2 regions of the Pseudomonas sp. Q1-7 genome follow, and region 2 is predicted to be linked to the other one. Evidence: predicted binding sites of a transcription regulator. Region 2 holds the regulator's gene; the other holds the start of a gene.
What was found. Region 2 encodes LexA, which represses DNA repair genes until DNA is damaged. Its sites were predicted from a motif close to CTGTNTNNNNANACAG; they were not measured.
Positions count from the first base shown of each region.

Region 1: a site for LexA is predicted at 2,038-2,053, ahead of recN (DNA repair protein RecN). Genes of this name have one in related genera too.

Region 1 is NZ_CP116304.1:4,955,286-4,962,450, reverse strand. Features, by position in the region: gene fur (ferric iron uptake transcriptional regulator) at 1-282, shown strand, start outside; gene recN (DNA repair protein RecN) at 340-2,013, opposite strand; gene grpE (nucleotide exchange factor GrpE) at 2,171-2,740, shown strand; gene dnaK (molecular chaperone DnaK) at 2,841-4,754, shown strand; gene dnaJ (molecular chaperone DnaJ) at 4,878-6,005, shown strand; gene dapB (4-hydroxy-tetrahydrodipicolinate reductase) at 6,086-6,889, shown strand; gene carA (glutamine-hydrolyzing carbamoyl-phosphate synthase small subunit) at 7,074-7,165, shown strand, end outside.
Region 2 is NZ_CP116304.1:2,480,191-2,487,355, forward strand. Features, by position in the region: gene topA (type I DNA topoisomerase) at 1-69, shown strand, start outside; gene PJW05_RS11395 (DUF6586 family protein) at 136-654, shown strand; gene PJW05_RS11400 (hypothetical protein) at 726-959, shown strand; gene sulA (SOS-induced cell division inhibitor SulA) at 1,040-1,513, opposite strand; gene lexA (transcriptional repressor LexA) at 1,524-2,135, opposite strand; gene PJW05_RS11415 (TetR/AcrR family transcriptional regulator) at 2,368-3,075, shown strand; gene PJW05_RS11420 (L,D-transpeptidase) at 3,120-3,644, shown strand; gene nagZ (beta-N-acetylhexosaminidase) at 3,654-4,652, shown strand; gene PJW05_RS11430 (S-methyl-5'-thioinosine phosphorylase) at 4,662-5,399, shown strand; gene PJW05_RS11435 (DEAD/DEAH box helicase) at 5,454-7,165, opposite strand, start outside.

The DNA of each region.
Region 1 (7,165 bases), 2.5 Mb from region 2:
CTGATGGAAGCCGGCGAAGACGTCGGTCTGGCCACTGTCTACCGGGTCCTGACCCAGTTCGAGGCGGCAGGTCTGGTGGTGCGCCACAACTTCGACGGCGGCCATGCGGTGTTCGAACTGGCTGACAGCGGCCATCATGACCACATGGTGTGCGTCGATACCGGTGAGGTGATCGAGTTCTTCGACCCGGAAATCGAGAAGCGCCAGAAGGAGATCGTCAAGGAGCGCGGCTACGAGCTGGTAGACCACAATCTGGTGCTCTACATCCGCAAGAAGAAGTAAGCGCTACGCGCGAAAGAAAAGGCGACCCGCAGGTCGCCTTTTTCATTTCAGGCCGAATCAGTTCTGGGCGCTGGTGACCATTTTCCTGGCGTGGGCCAGGGATTCCTCGGTCAGGTCCACTCCGCCCAGCATTCGCGCGATCTCTTCGATGCGTGGCGTTTCCTGCAGCTTGGCGACCGCTGTGCGGGTTTCCAGGGTGCCGCGTTCCTTGTGCACGAAGAGATGGTGATGGCCCTGGGCGGCGACCTGCGGGAGGTGGGTGACGGTCAGCACCTGGCCGCGTTCGCCAAGGCGCCGCAGCAACTGGCCCACCACTTCGGCGGTAGGGCCGCCGATGCCAACATCCACCTCGTCGAACACCAGGGTGGGGACGCGCGAGGTCTGCGCGGTAATCACCTGGATGGCCAGGCTGATACGGGATAGCTCGCCGCCCGAGGCAACCTTGGCCAGTGCCTTGAGCGGTTGGCCGGGGTTCGCACTGACCAGAAATTCCACCAGCTCCAGGCCTTGCTGCTGGGGTTCGGCGGTTTGGCTGGTGTGCAGCTGGATGCTGAATCGCCCTCCGGGCATGCCCAGGCGCTGCATCTCGGTTTCCACCCCGGCCGCCAGTTGGTCGGCGGCCACGCCGCGTAGTCGGCTCAGTTCCGCGGCCTTCTCCTGATAGTGGCGTTCGTAGGCGGCGAGTTCCTCGGCGAGCCGGTCGGCGGCCTCGTCATCGGCGTTGAGGGCTTCCAGTTCGTCCAGCAGGCGCTGTTGCAGTTCCCCCAGGTCATTGGGCTGCACTCGGTGCTTGCGTGCCAGGGTGTAGATGGCGTCGAGGCGCTCTTCCAGTGCCTGCTGGCGTTCGGGGTCGGCATCGAAGTGGTCGAGGAAACGGTTCAGCTCGCCCATGGCTTCTTCCACCTGAATCTGGGCACTGGAGAGCAGGTTCACCGCCTCGGCCAGGGCGCCGGGCTGGGCGTGGAAGGCGGTCAGGCGGTTGAGGCTGGCAGTCAGGGCGCTGAGCACGTTGCCGGCGTCGCTTTCGCTGCACATGTCGATCACCTGGCGGCAGGCCGCCAACAGGCTTTCGGCGTTGGCCAGGTTCTTGTGTTCCTGTTCCAGTTGCGCCAGTTCGTTCTCGCCCAGGGCGAGGTTTTCCAGTTCGTCCAGCTGGTAGGTAAGCAACTGGTGGCGAGCGCGCTGTTCATCCCCGGCGCGGGACAGGCGCTCCAGTTCCTGGCGGGTTTGCCGCCAGCGCTGGGCGGCCAGTTGCACCTGGCGGGCGAGTTCGCTGGCTCCGGCGAATTCGTCCAGCAGGCGGCGATGGGGGTCGGCCTTTAGCAGGGATTGGTGCTCGTGCTGGCCGTGGATGTCGATCAGCAGCTCGCCGAGGCTCTTCAGGTCGCCGAGCGGGCAGGGGGTTCCATTTATATAGGCGCGGGAGCGGCCTTCGGCAGTTATCACCCGGCGCAGGAGGCAGGGACCGTCCTGTTCTAGGTCGCGTTCGGCCAGCCAGTCGCGGGCTTCGGCGATGCGGCTGATGTCGAAGCTGGCGAGGATGTCGGCCTTGTCGGCGCCGGGGCGTACCACGCCGCTGTCGGCGCGATCGCCCAGCGTCAGGCCGAGGGCGTCGAGCATGATCGACTTGCCGGCGCCGGTCTCGCCGGTGATCACGGACATGCCGCCCTCGAGTTCCAGGTCCAGGTGCTCGACGATGGCGTAGTTATGGATCGACAGGTGTACCAGCATGGTGCGACTCCCGCGCTGAGTTGGCTGTGTATTTATACAGTGTTTGTTTTCTGGCTGACAATCGCCCCTCCCCCTTGAAGCGACAAAACGGCGGCCCCATATAGGCGGACATATCAGCGGGTCTTTGCCCGCAGCTGTCTTTTATGAGGAGGAAGGCATGGCCGACGAACAGACCCTGGATAACCAGACCCCCGAAGCGAACCCTGCTGCCGACACCGCATCCGGCGAAGACCTCGCCGCCCGCGTTCAGGTGCTGGAGGAGCAGCTGGCCGCGGCCCAGGATCAGTCGCTGCGTGTGGCCGCCGAGCTGCAGAACATCCGTCGCCGCGCCGAGCAGGACGTGGAGAAAGCGCACAAGTTCGCCCTGGAGAAGTTCGCCAACGACCTGCTGCCGGTGGTCGACAGCCTGGAGCGTGGCCTGGAACTGTCCAGCGACACCGATGAGGCGATCAAGCCGGTGCGCGAAGGCATGGAGCTGACCCTCAAGCTGTTCCACGACACCCTCAAGCGTTATCAGTTGGAGGTCGTCGACCCCCACGGCGCGCCCTTCAATCCCGAGCACCACCAGGCCATGGCCATGGAAGAGAGCACCCATGTCGAGCCGGGCAGCGTACTCAAGGTGTTCCAGAAGGGATATCTGCTCAATGGACGTCTGCTGCGCCCCGCCATGGTGGTGGTCAGCAAGGCTCCGAGTGCCACGCCGCCGTCGATCGACGAGCAGGCTTGAAATCGGGGCTCGGGCCCCCATCTGTTAGATCAAGCGTTTATGTGCTGCCGTGGTCCGTGAAGCGAGGCCACGGAGAATCCAAAGTTTCGGGAGAGAGAATATGGGCAAAATCATCGGTATCGACCTGGGAACCACCAACTCCTGCGTGGCCATCCTGGAAAACGGCAACGTCAAGGTGATCGAGAACGCCGAAGGCGCTCGCACCACGCCGTCCATCATCGCCTACACCAACGACGGCGAGACCCTGGTGGGCCAATCCGCCAAGCGTCAGGCGGTCACCAACCCGCAGAACACCCTGTACGCCGTGAAGCGCCTGATCGGTCGCCGCTTCGAAGAAGACGTCGTGCAGAAAGACATCAAGATGGTTCCCTACAAGATCGCCAAGGCCGACAACGGTGACGCCTGGGTGGAGGTGAAGGGTAACAAGATGGCGCCGCCGCAGATTTCCGCGGAAGTGCTGAAGAAGATGAAGAAGACCGCCGAAGACTACCTCGGCGAGCCGGTGACCGAAGCGGTGATCACCGTTCCGGCCTACTTCAACGACAGCCAGCGCCAGGCTACCAAGGACGCCGGTCGCATCGCCGGCCTGGACGTCAAGCGCATCATCAACGAGCCGACCGCGGCCGCGCTGGCCTACGGCATGGACAAGGCCAAGGGCGACCACACCGTGATCGTCTATGACCTGGGCGGCGGTACCTTCGACGTGTCGGTGATCGAGATCGCCGAAGTCGACGGCGAACACCAGTTCGAAGTGCTGGCCACCAACGGCGACACCTTCCTCGGTGGTGAGGACTTCGACCTGCGCCTGATCGACTACCTCGTCGACGAGTTCAAGAAAGAGTCCGGCATGGACCTCAAGGGCGACCCCCTGGCCATGCAGCGCCTGAAGGAAGCCGCCGAGAAGGCCAAGATCGAGCTGTCCTCCAGCCAGCAGACCGACGTCAACCTGCCGTATATCACTGCAGACCAGACCGGTCCGAAGCACCTGAACGTGAAGATTTCCCGCGCGAAGCTGGAAGCCCTGGTGGAAGACCTGGTGGCCCGTACCATCGAGCCTTGCCGCATCGCCCTGAAGGACGCCGGCCTGGACGTGTCCGACATTCAGGAAGTGATCCTGGTCGGCGGCCAGACCCGTATGCCGCTGGTGCAGAAGCAGGTGGCCGACTTCTTCGGCAAGGAGCCGCGCAAGGACGTGAACCCGGACGAAGCCGTTGCTATCGGTGCCGCCATCCAGGGTGCCGTACTGGCCGGCGACGTGAAGGACGTGCTGCTGCTCGACGTTTCCCCGCTGACTCTGGGTATCGAGACCCTGGGTGGCGTGATGACCGCGCTGATCGAGAAGAACACCACCATCCCGACCAAGAAGTCCCAGGTGTTCTCCACCGCCGACGACAACCAGTCCGCCGTGACCATTCACGTGCTGCAGGGTGAGCGCAAGCAGGCCGGGCAGAACAAGTCCCTGGGCAAGTTCGACCTGGCCGAGATTCCGCCGGCGCCGCGCGGTGTGCCGCAGATCGAAGTGACCTTCGATATCGACGCCAACGGCATTCTGCACGTGTCCGCCAAGGACAAGGCCACCGGCAAGCAGCAGTCCATCGTGATCAAGGCCAACTCCGGCCTGTCCGAGGAAGAGATCCAGCAGATGGTGCGCGACGCCGAGGCCAATGCCGAGGAAGACCGCAAGTTCGAAGAGCTGGCCGCTGCCCGCAACCAGGGCGATGCGCTGGTCCATGCCACCCGCAAGATGCTCACCGAGGCTGGCGACAAGGCCACCGCCGAGGAGAAGGCGGCCATCGAGAAGGCGCTTGGCGAGTTGGAAGTGGCCGTGAAGGGTGACGACAAGGCCGATATCGAGGCCAAGATGAATGCCCTGTCCCAGGCTTCCACTCCGCTGGCGCAGAAGATGTACGCCGACCAGGCCCAGGCTGGCGAGCAGCCGCAGGCATCCGACGCGGACAAGGCTGGCGACGATGCCGTCGACGCCGAGTTCGAAGAGGTCAAGGAAAACAAGTAAGTGTCACGCTTGCTTCCGTCCCGGCGTGCGGGGCTAAGCGCCCCGTACGCCTGATCCGCCACGCGGGAGCTTGCTCCCGCGTTGGCGTGTCTGGGGCTGATGAATTCTAGAGTGCAGAAAACTATGGCTAAACGTGACTTTTACGAAATCCTCGGTGTCGAGCGGGGGGCCAGCGAGGCTGAGCTGAAGAAGGCCTATCGCCGCCTGGCGATGAAACACCATCCGGACCGCAATCCGGGCGATAAGGTGGCGGAAGAGAAGTTCAAGGAAGCCAACGAGGCCTACGAAATCCTTTCCGACGCCAGCAAGCGCGCGGCTTACGACCAGTACGGCCATGCCGGCGTCGATCCGCAGATGGGCGCGGGCGCTGGAGCCGGCTTCGGTGGGGCCAGCTTCTCCGACATCTTCGGCGATGTGTTCAGCGATTTCTTCGGCGGCCAGCGTGGCGGCCAGCGCGGTGGTCCGCAGCGTGGCAGCGACCTGCGTTACACCCTGGAGCTGGACCTGGAAGAGGCGGTGCGCGGCACCACCGTGACCATCCGGGTGCCGACCCTGGTCAACTGCAAGACCTGCGATGGCTCGGGCGCCAAGAAAGGCACCAGTCCGGTTACCTGTACCACGTGCGGCGGCATCGGCCAGGTGCGCATGCAGCAGGGCTTCTTCTCGGTGCAGCAGACCTGCCCGCGCTGCCACGGCAGCGGCAAGATGATCAGCGACCCCTGTGGCAGCTGTCATGGCCAGGGGCGTGTGGAAGAGCACAAGACCCTGTCGGTGAAGGTGCCGGCCGGTGTCGATACCGGCGACCGCATCCGTCTGTCCGGAGAGGGCGAGGCCGGTGCTCTGGGTGGTCCGTCGGGCGACCTCTATGTGGTGGTCAATGTGCGTGAGCACCCGATCTTCCAGCGCGACGGCAAGCATCTTTACTGCGAGGTGCCGATCAGTTTCGCGGATGCGGCGCTGGGCGGTGAGCTGGAAGTGCCGACCCTGGATGGCCGGGTCAAGCTGAAGATTCCGGAAGCGACCCAGACCGGCAAGCTGTTCCGTCTGCGCGGCAAGGGTGTGGCCCCGGTGCGTGGCGGGGGTGCCGGTGATCTGATGTGTCGGGTGGTGGTGGAAACGCCGGTCAACCTGGACAAGCGCCAGCGCGAGCTGCTCGATGAGTTCCGCAAGACGCTGCAGAGCGATGGTTCTCACTCGCCCAAGGCCAGCAGTTGGTTCGAGGGTATGAAGCGCTTCTTCGGCGATCTCTAACGATGGACTGGAAGTCGGTGCGGGGCTGATGCGTCCTGGTTCCGGCTTTCTGTTCCGGGCTTCCAGCTTGGAGCTTTTTTATGCGACGTATTGCTGTGATGGGCGCCGCTGGGCGCATGGGCAAGAATCTGGTCGAGGCTGTCCAGCAGGCGCCAGGGGCCGGGCTGACGGCGGCGATCGACCGTCCCGACAGCACCCTGGTCGGTGCCGACGCTGGTGAGCTGGCGGCCCTGGGCCGTATCGGTGTACCGCTGTCGGGTGACCTGGCCAAGGTGGTGGACGAGTTCGACGTGCTGATCGACTTCACCCACCCTTCGGTGACGTTGAAGAACCTGGAGGTCTGCCGGCAGGCCGGCAAGGCCATGGTGATCGGTACCACGGGCTTCTCCGCCGCGGAGAAGGCGCTGCTGGCGGCGGCCGCGAAGGAAATCCCGATCGTTTTCGCGGCCAACTTCAGTGTTGGCGTGAACCTCTGCCTCAAGCTGCTGGATACCGCTGCCCGTGTGCTGGGCGACGAAGTGGACATAGAGATCATCGAGGCCCACCACCGGCACAAGGTGGATGCACCCTCCGGGACTGCCCTGCGTATGGGGGAGGTGGTGGCCGACGCGCTCGGTCGTGACCTTTCCAAGGTGGCGGTCTACGGTCGCGAGGGGCAGACCGGTGCGCGCGCCCGCGAAACCATCGGCTTCGCCACCGTACGGGCGGGCGACGTGGTGGGGGACCACACCGTGCTGTTCGCGGCCGAGGGCGAGCGCGTGGAGATCACCCACAAGGCCTCCAGCCGCATGACCTTCGCCCGCGGCGCGGTGAGAGCAGCCCTCTGGCTGGACGGCCAGGGCGCTGGCTTGTATGACATGCAGGATGTGCTGGGTCTGCGTTGATGTGTCGTTCAGGATGTCTTTCGGGTGGACCGAAATGACGCATTCCTGTAAACTGCAGCTTTAGTGTGTCCACTAAAAGTTACGCAGAAATGGCTCAGATAAAAAAGCGGGGTGACGGTATGAACGTCATCCCGCTTTTTTACAACCTGCGTTTGCTTCAGCCTTAGATCTACGGGAGGTCTTCTTGACTAAGCCAGCCATACTCGCGCTTGCCGACGGCAGCATTTTTCGCGGCGAAGCCATTGGGGCCGATGGCCATACCATCGGCGAGGTAGT
Region 2 (7,165 bases):
GACGGCAAGCCCACTGGTTGGCGCGCCTTCTACGACGGCGGCAAGTGGAAGGTCGAGGACAAGCGCTGACCGACTGCAGCGCGCCCCACCGCGGGCGCGCATATACTGCCGGAGTCACTTGTGGAGGGCGCCGTCATGGCCCATGAGCTGTATACCCGCACCAACCAGAAACTCTTCTTCGCCGGCCTGTCACTGGAGTCCTGGCGCAAGGCGGAAGAGGGCAGGGCGATGAATGCCCAGGCGCTGGCGCAATCCGAGCGCGAGGCGTCGCTGTTCCATCTTTATGGTGCGCTGCTCGGTCTGTGCCATGAGATCGCCGGTTACTACCGCCTTCCCGAGGCGAGCGCACCACGCGTCGAGTTGTTGCTGACACCTGAGGTGCTGGCGGCGGCACCGAGTCCGGAGCTGGCCGAGTTGGTCGAGCTGGCACAGCAGGGGGAGACCTGGCTGGCCGAGCTGCTGGCTGCATACGGTGCCTTGTTCATGCCGCCCCAGGCGCCGAAGCAGGCCAAGGTCGATCCGACCTTGCCGCTGATCACCGCCGTCAGCGTGGAAGAGGAGGTGGAGCCGTTGTCGCGGGAGGTCCTGGAGTCCTGGCGGCAGAATCTGAAATCCCTGGCCTTGCGCTTCCGCGAAACCCTCAGCGAATGCTGATTTGATCGACGGACTAGGGCGTGCTGGCGGCTGGCTGGTACAATGGCCGCCTTTCGTGGAGAGATAAGCCTATGCCTACGTCCTTTCTGGAAATTGTCGAGCTACCCGACGGGCGCATTATCCTGCGTCGGGCTGATGACGAGGAGGCGTTGGTGACGCTGGACTTCTCCTCCGATGCCAAAGCCTTTCTCCAGGGGCATCACCTGGAAGTCGCCAAGGCCATGCTGAATGTCGGCGTGCAGATGGCCGGTCGACTGGCCGAGGGCGATATGGATCATCACGACGGACCACGCGTTCTGCATTGAAGTGTGGAGCCGAATCTTCCGTTGATTCGGTTACCGTCTGATGTCATCGGCCCTGGGTGTTCACCTGGGGCCGTTGCTTTTCAGCCCAGTTGAATGTTCAGGCTCTGGGCGCTGCCCTGGCGTGCGGCTTGTGCCAGTTGGCGTTTGGCTTTTTGTCCCAGTTGCAGCCAACTGACCACCGTATGACTGCGGCCCAGGCGCAACGCTTCGCATGCGAGTTCCAGTGCGCTCTGCTCGCCGCGCGGTTGCAGGAGCAGGATGCGCTCGCGGTTGAGGCCGGATTCGCGCAGCCAGTCGCGGGTCAGGCCTGCAGGGGCGCCAATCAAAGTCAGCCAGCGGGCATCCTGTTCTTCGCTCAGTTCCCGCAGCACCGAGGCCAGCAAGTTCCGGCAGTGGCTGGTGGCACCGCGCAGCGAGAGCTCGCTGAAGGCTTCCGGTTCCTCTGGGCCGGGTTCTTCCACGACATCGGTCAGCATCGGCACTACGGGATTGGCCAGGATGGCGTCGTGGAACAGGGGGAGCTGTGACCGGCCAAGCGACTGCGGGAACTGCATAAAGCCTCCTTTAACGGCGGATCACGCCGACACTCAAACCTTCTATCACCAGGTCCTGCTTTTCCAAGCTCACCTCAATGGGGGCGAACTCGGGGTTCTCGGCAATCAGCCAGACCTTGTCGCCCTCGCGCTTGAAGCGCTTGACGGTGACTTCATCGCCCAGGCGAGCTACTACCACTTGGCCATTGCGGGCCTCGCGGGTACTGTGCACGGCGAGCAGGTCGCCATCGTAGATACCGATGTCCTTCATGGACATGCCGCGAACGCGCAGCAGGTAGTCGGCGCGGGGGTGGAAGAAGTCGGGGTTTATTCGGCAGGATTCTTCGATGTTCTGCTGGGCGAGAATGGGCGCGCCGGCGGCGACCCGGCCAATCACCGGCAGGCCGTCGTCTTCATTGTTCCCGGGTTCGAAACCGGGAATGCGGATGCCACGGGAGGCGCCGGGCGTCATTTCGATGGCGCCCTTGCGAGCCAGGGCCTTGAGGTGCTCTTCGGCGGCGTTGGGCGACTTGAAGCCAAGTTCCTGGGCAATTTCTGCCCGGGTCGGAGGAAACCCGTTGTCTTCAAGGCAGCGCTTGATGAATGCGAGAATCTCGGCTTGGCGGGGCGTCAGTTTCAGCATGGCGGCGCTCTGTTTTTATATACAGTGACTGGGATTATATACAGTGATCCAGTCTTGGCAATGCTTGTTTTCTGGAATGGTTGGAAAGCGGGAAGGGTTATGAGCAGGTGAGGCTTCCCGTGATCGGGCGGCTGGGAGGGTGACCGTTGCGTCGGATGGTGGCGTGTACGGCTTGACAAGCTGACCGGCTGAAACGTATGTTTCAAACAAGTGTTTGTCAGGCGGAGGAGCCATGGCCCAGTCGGAAACCGTTGAACGCATTCTGGATGCTGCGGAACAGCTGTTCGCGGAAAAAGGCTTCGCCGAGACCTCGTTGCGCCTGATCACCAGCAAGGCAGGAGTCAACCTGGCTGCGGTGAACTATCACTTCGGCTCGAAGAAGGCGCTGATCCAGGCCGTGTTCTCGCGCTTTCTCGGTCCGTTCTGCCAGAGCCTGGAGCGCGAACTGGACCGTCGCCAAGCCAAGGCCGAGAGCAAGGCCAGCCTCGAAGAACTGCTGGAAATGCTCGTCGAGCAGGCCCTGGCGGTAAAACCGCGTAGCGGCAATGACCTGTCGATCTTCATGCGTCTGCTCGGACTTGCATTCAGTCAGAGCCAGGGCCACTTGCGCAAGTACCTGGAAGAGGTTTACGGCAAGGTTTTCCGTCGTTATATGCTGCTGGTCAACGAGTCGGCGCCCAAGGTGCCGCCTCTGGAGCTGTTTTGGCGCGTACATTTCATGCTCGGCGCGGCGGCTTTCAGCATGTCGGGCATCAAGGCGCTGCGCGCCATGGCGGAGAATGATTTCGGCGTGAACACCTCCATCGAGCAGGTGATGCGCCTGATGGTGCCTTTCCTGGCGGCCGGTATGCGCGCTGAAACCGGCGTCACCGACGAGACGCTGGCCGCTGCGGTGCTGAAACCTCGCAGCAAGGCCCCGGTGGCACCAGCCAAGGCTTAAAACCATATGGGCTCGGGCGAGCCGATCGGCTAAGCTTGCGGCCCATGCAAAACCTCGATCTGCTGCATATTTCCATTGCCGACCAACAGCTCTACGGGTTCGCCGAAGGGCGTCTGGTGCTGCGCATGCCGGTTTCCACCGCCCTGAACGGTCCCGGCGAAACCAATGGTTCCAATTGCACGCCCCGTGGGCTGCATCAGGTTCGTGCGCGAATTGGTGACGGCCTGCCCCTAGGGGCGGTACTGCGTGGCCGGCGCTGGACTGGTGAAGTCTGGGATCCCGAGTTGCACGAGCGCTTCCCGGGGCGCGACTGGATCCTCAGTCGCATCCTCTGGCTGAGCGGCTGCGAACCCGGCCGCAATCGCCTTGGGGCGGTCGACAGCTTCCGTCGCTACATCTACTTGCACGGCACGCCGGACACCGAGCCCATGGGCGTACCCCGTTCCCATGGGTGCATTCGTCTGCGCAATACCGATGTGCTGGAACTCTTCGAGCGCGTGCCCGTCCACTGTGCGGTGCGCATCGACGAAGCGCCTTGCCCGGCTTGGGCGATGGCATCCCTCTCTTAAGGATTTTTCATGCAAGGTTCCCTGATGCTGGATATCGGTGGCACCTGGCTGACCGCCGAGGATCGGCAGATCCTCCGTCAGCCGGAAGTTGCCGGCTTGATCATCTTCGCCCGCAATATCGAGAGCCCGCGTCAGGTGCGCGAGCTCTGCTCATCCATCCGTGCCGTTCGTCCGGACCTGATTCTTGCCGTCGACCAGGAAGGTGGTCGCGTACAGCGCCTGCGCCAGGGGTTCCTGCGGCTGCCGGCGATGCGAGCGCTGGCGGACAACGACAATGCCGAGCAACTGGCCGAGCAGTGCGGCTGGTTGATGGCGACCGAAGTGCTGGCCGTGGGGCTGGATATCAGCTTCGCCCCGGTGCTGGACCTCGACCACCAGCGCAGCGCGGTGGTCGGTAGTCGCGCCTTCGAGGGCGACCCGGAGCGCGCAGCGCGCCTGGCCGGTGCCTTCATTCGTGGCCTGCGCCAGGCGGGCATGGCTGCCACCGGCAAGCACTTCCCTGGCCATGGTTGGGCGGAGGCCGATTCCCATGTGGCGATTCCCACCGACGAGCGCAGTCTGGAGCAGATCCGCCTGAGCGACCTGGTGCCCTTCGCGCGTCTGGCTTCCGAGCTGGACGGTATGATGCCGGCCCACGTGATATACCCGCAGGTGGACAATCAGCCGGCCGGGTTCTCCCGCCGTTGGCTGCAGGATATCCTGCGCGGCGAATTGAAATTCTCCGGTGTCATCTTCAGTGATGACCTGTCCATGGCCGGCGCCCATGTCGTTGGCGATGCCGCCGAACGTATCGAGGCGGCACTGAGCGCCGGTTGCGACATGGGATTGGTGTGTAACGACCGCGCCGCCGCCGAGCTGGCTCTCGCGCGTCTGCAGCGCCTGGGCGCCAAGCCCCCGGCCAGCCTGGCGAGGATGCGCCGGCGCGCCTTCCCCGGTACTGAGTACCGCCAGGATCCCCGCTGGCTGCAGGCCGTTGCAGCCCTGCGCGAAGCCCAGTTGATCGATTGAGGAACCGAAATGACCGTCTACGCCATCATTGGTGGTACAGGCCTGACCCAGCTCGATGGCCTGAGCATGAAAGCCCTGCTCAACCCTGAGACGCCCTACGGCGCGCCGTCGGCCGGCATCGTCCACGGCGAATACGCTGGGCACGATGTGCTGTTCCTGGCCCGCCACGGCCACCCCCACCGGATCGCGCCACATCAGGTGAACTACCGTGCCAACCTCTGGGCCCTCAAGCACGCTGGTGCTCAGGCGGTGATCGCGGTGAATGCCGTGGGAGGCATCCATCCAGCCATGGGCAGCGGCCACCTGGTGGTACCGCATCAGGTGATCGACTACACCCACGGGCGCGCCGGTACCTTCTTCGAAGGGGGGCTGGACCACGTTACCCATATCGATTTCAGTCATCCTTATGACGAAGCGCTGCGCAGCAAGCTACTGGCGGCCTTGAACGCCTGCGACTATCCGCACAGCGATTTCGGCGTCTACGGCTGCACCCAGGGGCCGCGCCTGGAAACCGTGGCGGAGATCGTCCGTCTGGAGCGCGATGGCTGCGACATCGTTGGCATGACCGGCATGCCGGAGGCAGCCTTGGCGCGTGAGCTGGGCCTGCCATATGCCTGTCTGTCGCTGGTGGTCAACCCGGCGGCCGGCAAATCCGAAGGCATCATCACCATGGACGAGATTGAGGCTGCATTGGCTGAGGGCATCGGCAAGGTGCGCAATGTCCTGGCTCATCTGATGAAGGGCTGAAGCGACTCGCGCCGCTGGCAGGTGGAACGCCTCGTTACCTGCCAGCGGCGCGTGTCAGGCGAATCGCGGCAGGGGCGCGAAGAGGGCGTCGATGTCGTCCTCCTGCAAGCGCCAGCCTTCCTTTTCCTGGCCATCGAGAATGCCCCGCGCCAGCGCGGCCTTCTGCGCTTGCAATTGCTGGATTTTCTCCTCCACCGTTCCGCGCGAAATCATTCTGTAGACGAACACGGGCTTGTCCTGACCGATGCGATAGGCGCGGTCGGTGGCCTGGCGCTCCACCGCGGGGTTCCACCAGGGGTCGTAGTGGATCACGGTGTCCGCGGCGGTCAGGTTCAGGCCGGTGCCGCCGGCTTTCAGGCTGATGAGGAAAAGCGGTACCTCGCCGTTCTGGAAGCGTTGCACCGGCGTGCGACGGTCGCGGGTATCGCCGGTGATCTGGACATAGCCGATGGCGCGCTTGCGCAATTCGTCCTCGATCAGTGTCAGCATGCTGGTGAATTGCGAAAACAGCAGCACCTTGCGGCCTTCTGCGATGAGTTCCTCGAGCATTTCCATCAGGCTGTCCAGCTTGCCTGAGCTGCTTCCCCGTGAGCGGCCGCTGCCGTCTTCGATCAGCCGAGTGTCGCAACATACCTGGCGCAGTTTCAGTAGTGCTTCGAGGATCACGATCTGACTGCGCGCCAGGCCCTTGCGGTCGATCTCCTCGCGTACCTTGTGATCCATGGCCAGGCGCACCGTCTCGTAGAGGTCGCGCTGGCGATCGCTGAGTTCGACCCATTGGGTGATTTCGCTCTTGGCTGGCAGTTCGGTGGCCACCGCTTCCTTGCTGCGGCGCAGCAGGAAAGGCTTCAGGCGGGCGTTGAGGTGAGCCAGGCGCGTGGTGTCGCCGTGCTTCTCGATCGGTGTGCGGTAGTTGCGCACGAAGCTCTGGTTGTCGCCCAGCCAGCCGGGCATGAGGAAATGAAACAGCGACCAGAGCTCGCCAAGGTGGTTCTCCAGCGGCGTGCCGGTGAGGCACAGGCGCTGCCTCGCGTCCAGCTGGCGCGCCGCCTGGGCCGCCTTGCTGGTGGGGTTCTTGATGTACTGCGCCTCGTCGAGGATCAGCAGGTGCAGCGACGTTTCCGCGAAGTGCTCCAGGTCCCGGGGCAGCAGGGCATAGGTGGTCAGCAGCAGGTCGTACTCGCCCATGCGCTCGAAGGCCTTTTTCCGCCCGGGGCCGTGCAGGGCGAGTACGCGCAGCCCCGGCGCGAAGCGGGCGGCTTCGTCGAGCCAGTTGGGGATCAGGCTGGTGGGCATCACCACCAGGGCGGGGCGATCCAGGCGGCCGGCTTCCTTTTCGATGAGCAGGTGGGTCAGGGTCTGCAGCGTCTTGCCCAGGCCCATGTCGTCGCCGAGGATGCCGCCGGCCCCGACTTCCCGCAGAGTCTGCAGCCAGGCCACGCCTTCCAGTTGATAGTGGCGCAGGTCCGCGTTCAGGCTTTGGGGTGGGGTGATGACGAGCTTGTCGCTGTCGCGCAGCTTGCGCGCCAATTCACGCAGTTCGTCGCCGCCCTGCCAGTGCAGGTCCAGGCCTTCGAGTTGGATCAGGCGCGCCGCGTCGGGACGGCTCAGGCGCAGGCTCTGGCTCGGGTCCTGGTCGCGCTGGTAGAGCTCGCCCAGGGTGGTCAGCACCGGTTTGAGGCGGGAGAAGGGCAGCATCACCTGAAGGGGGCGGCCATCCGTGGCGCGGGTGGCATCCAGCTGCAGGCGCAACTGCTCGTCGTCCT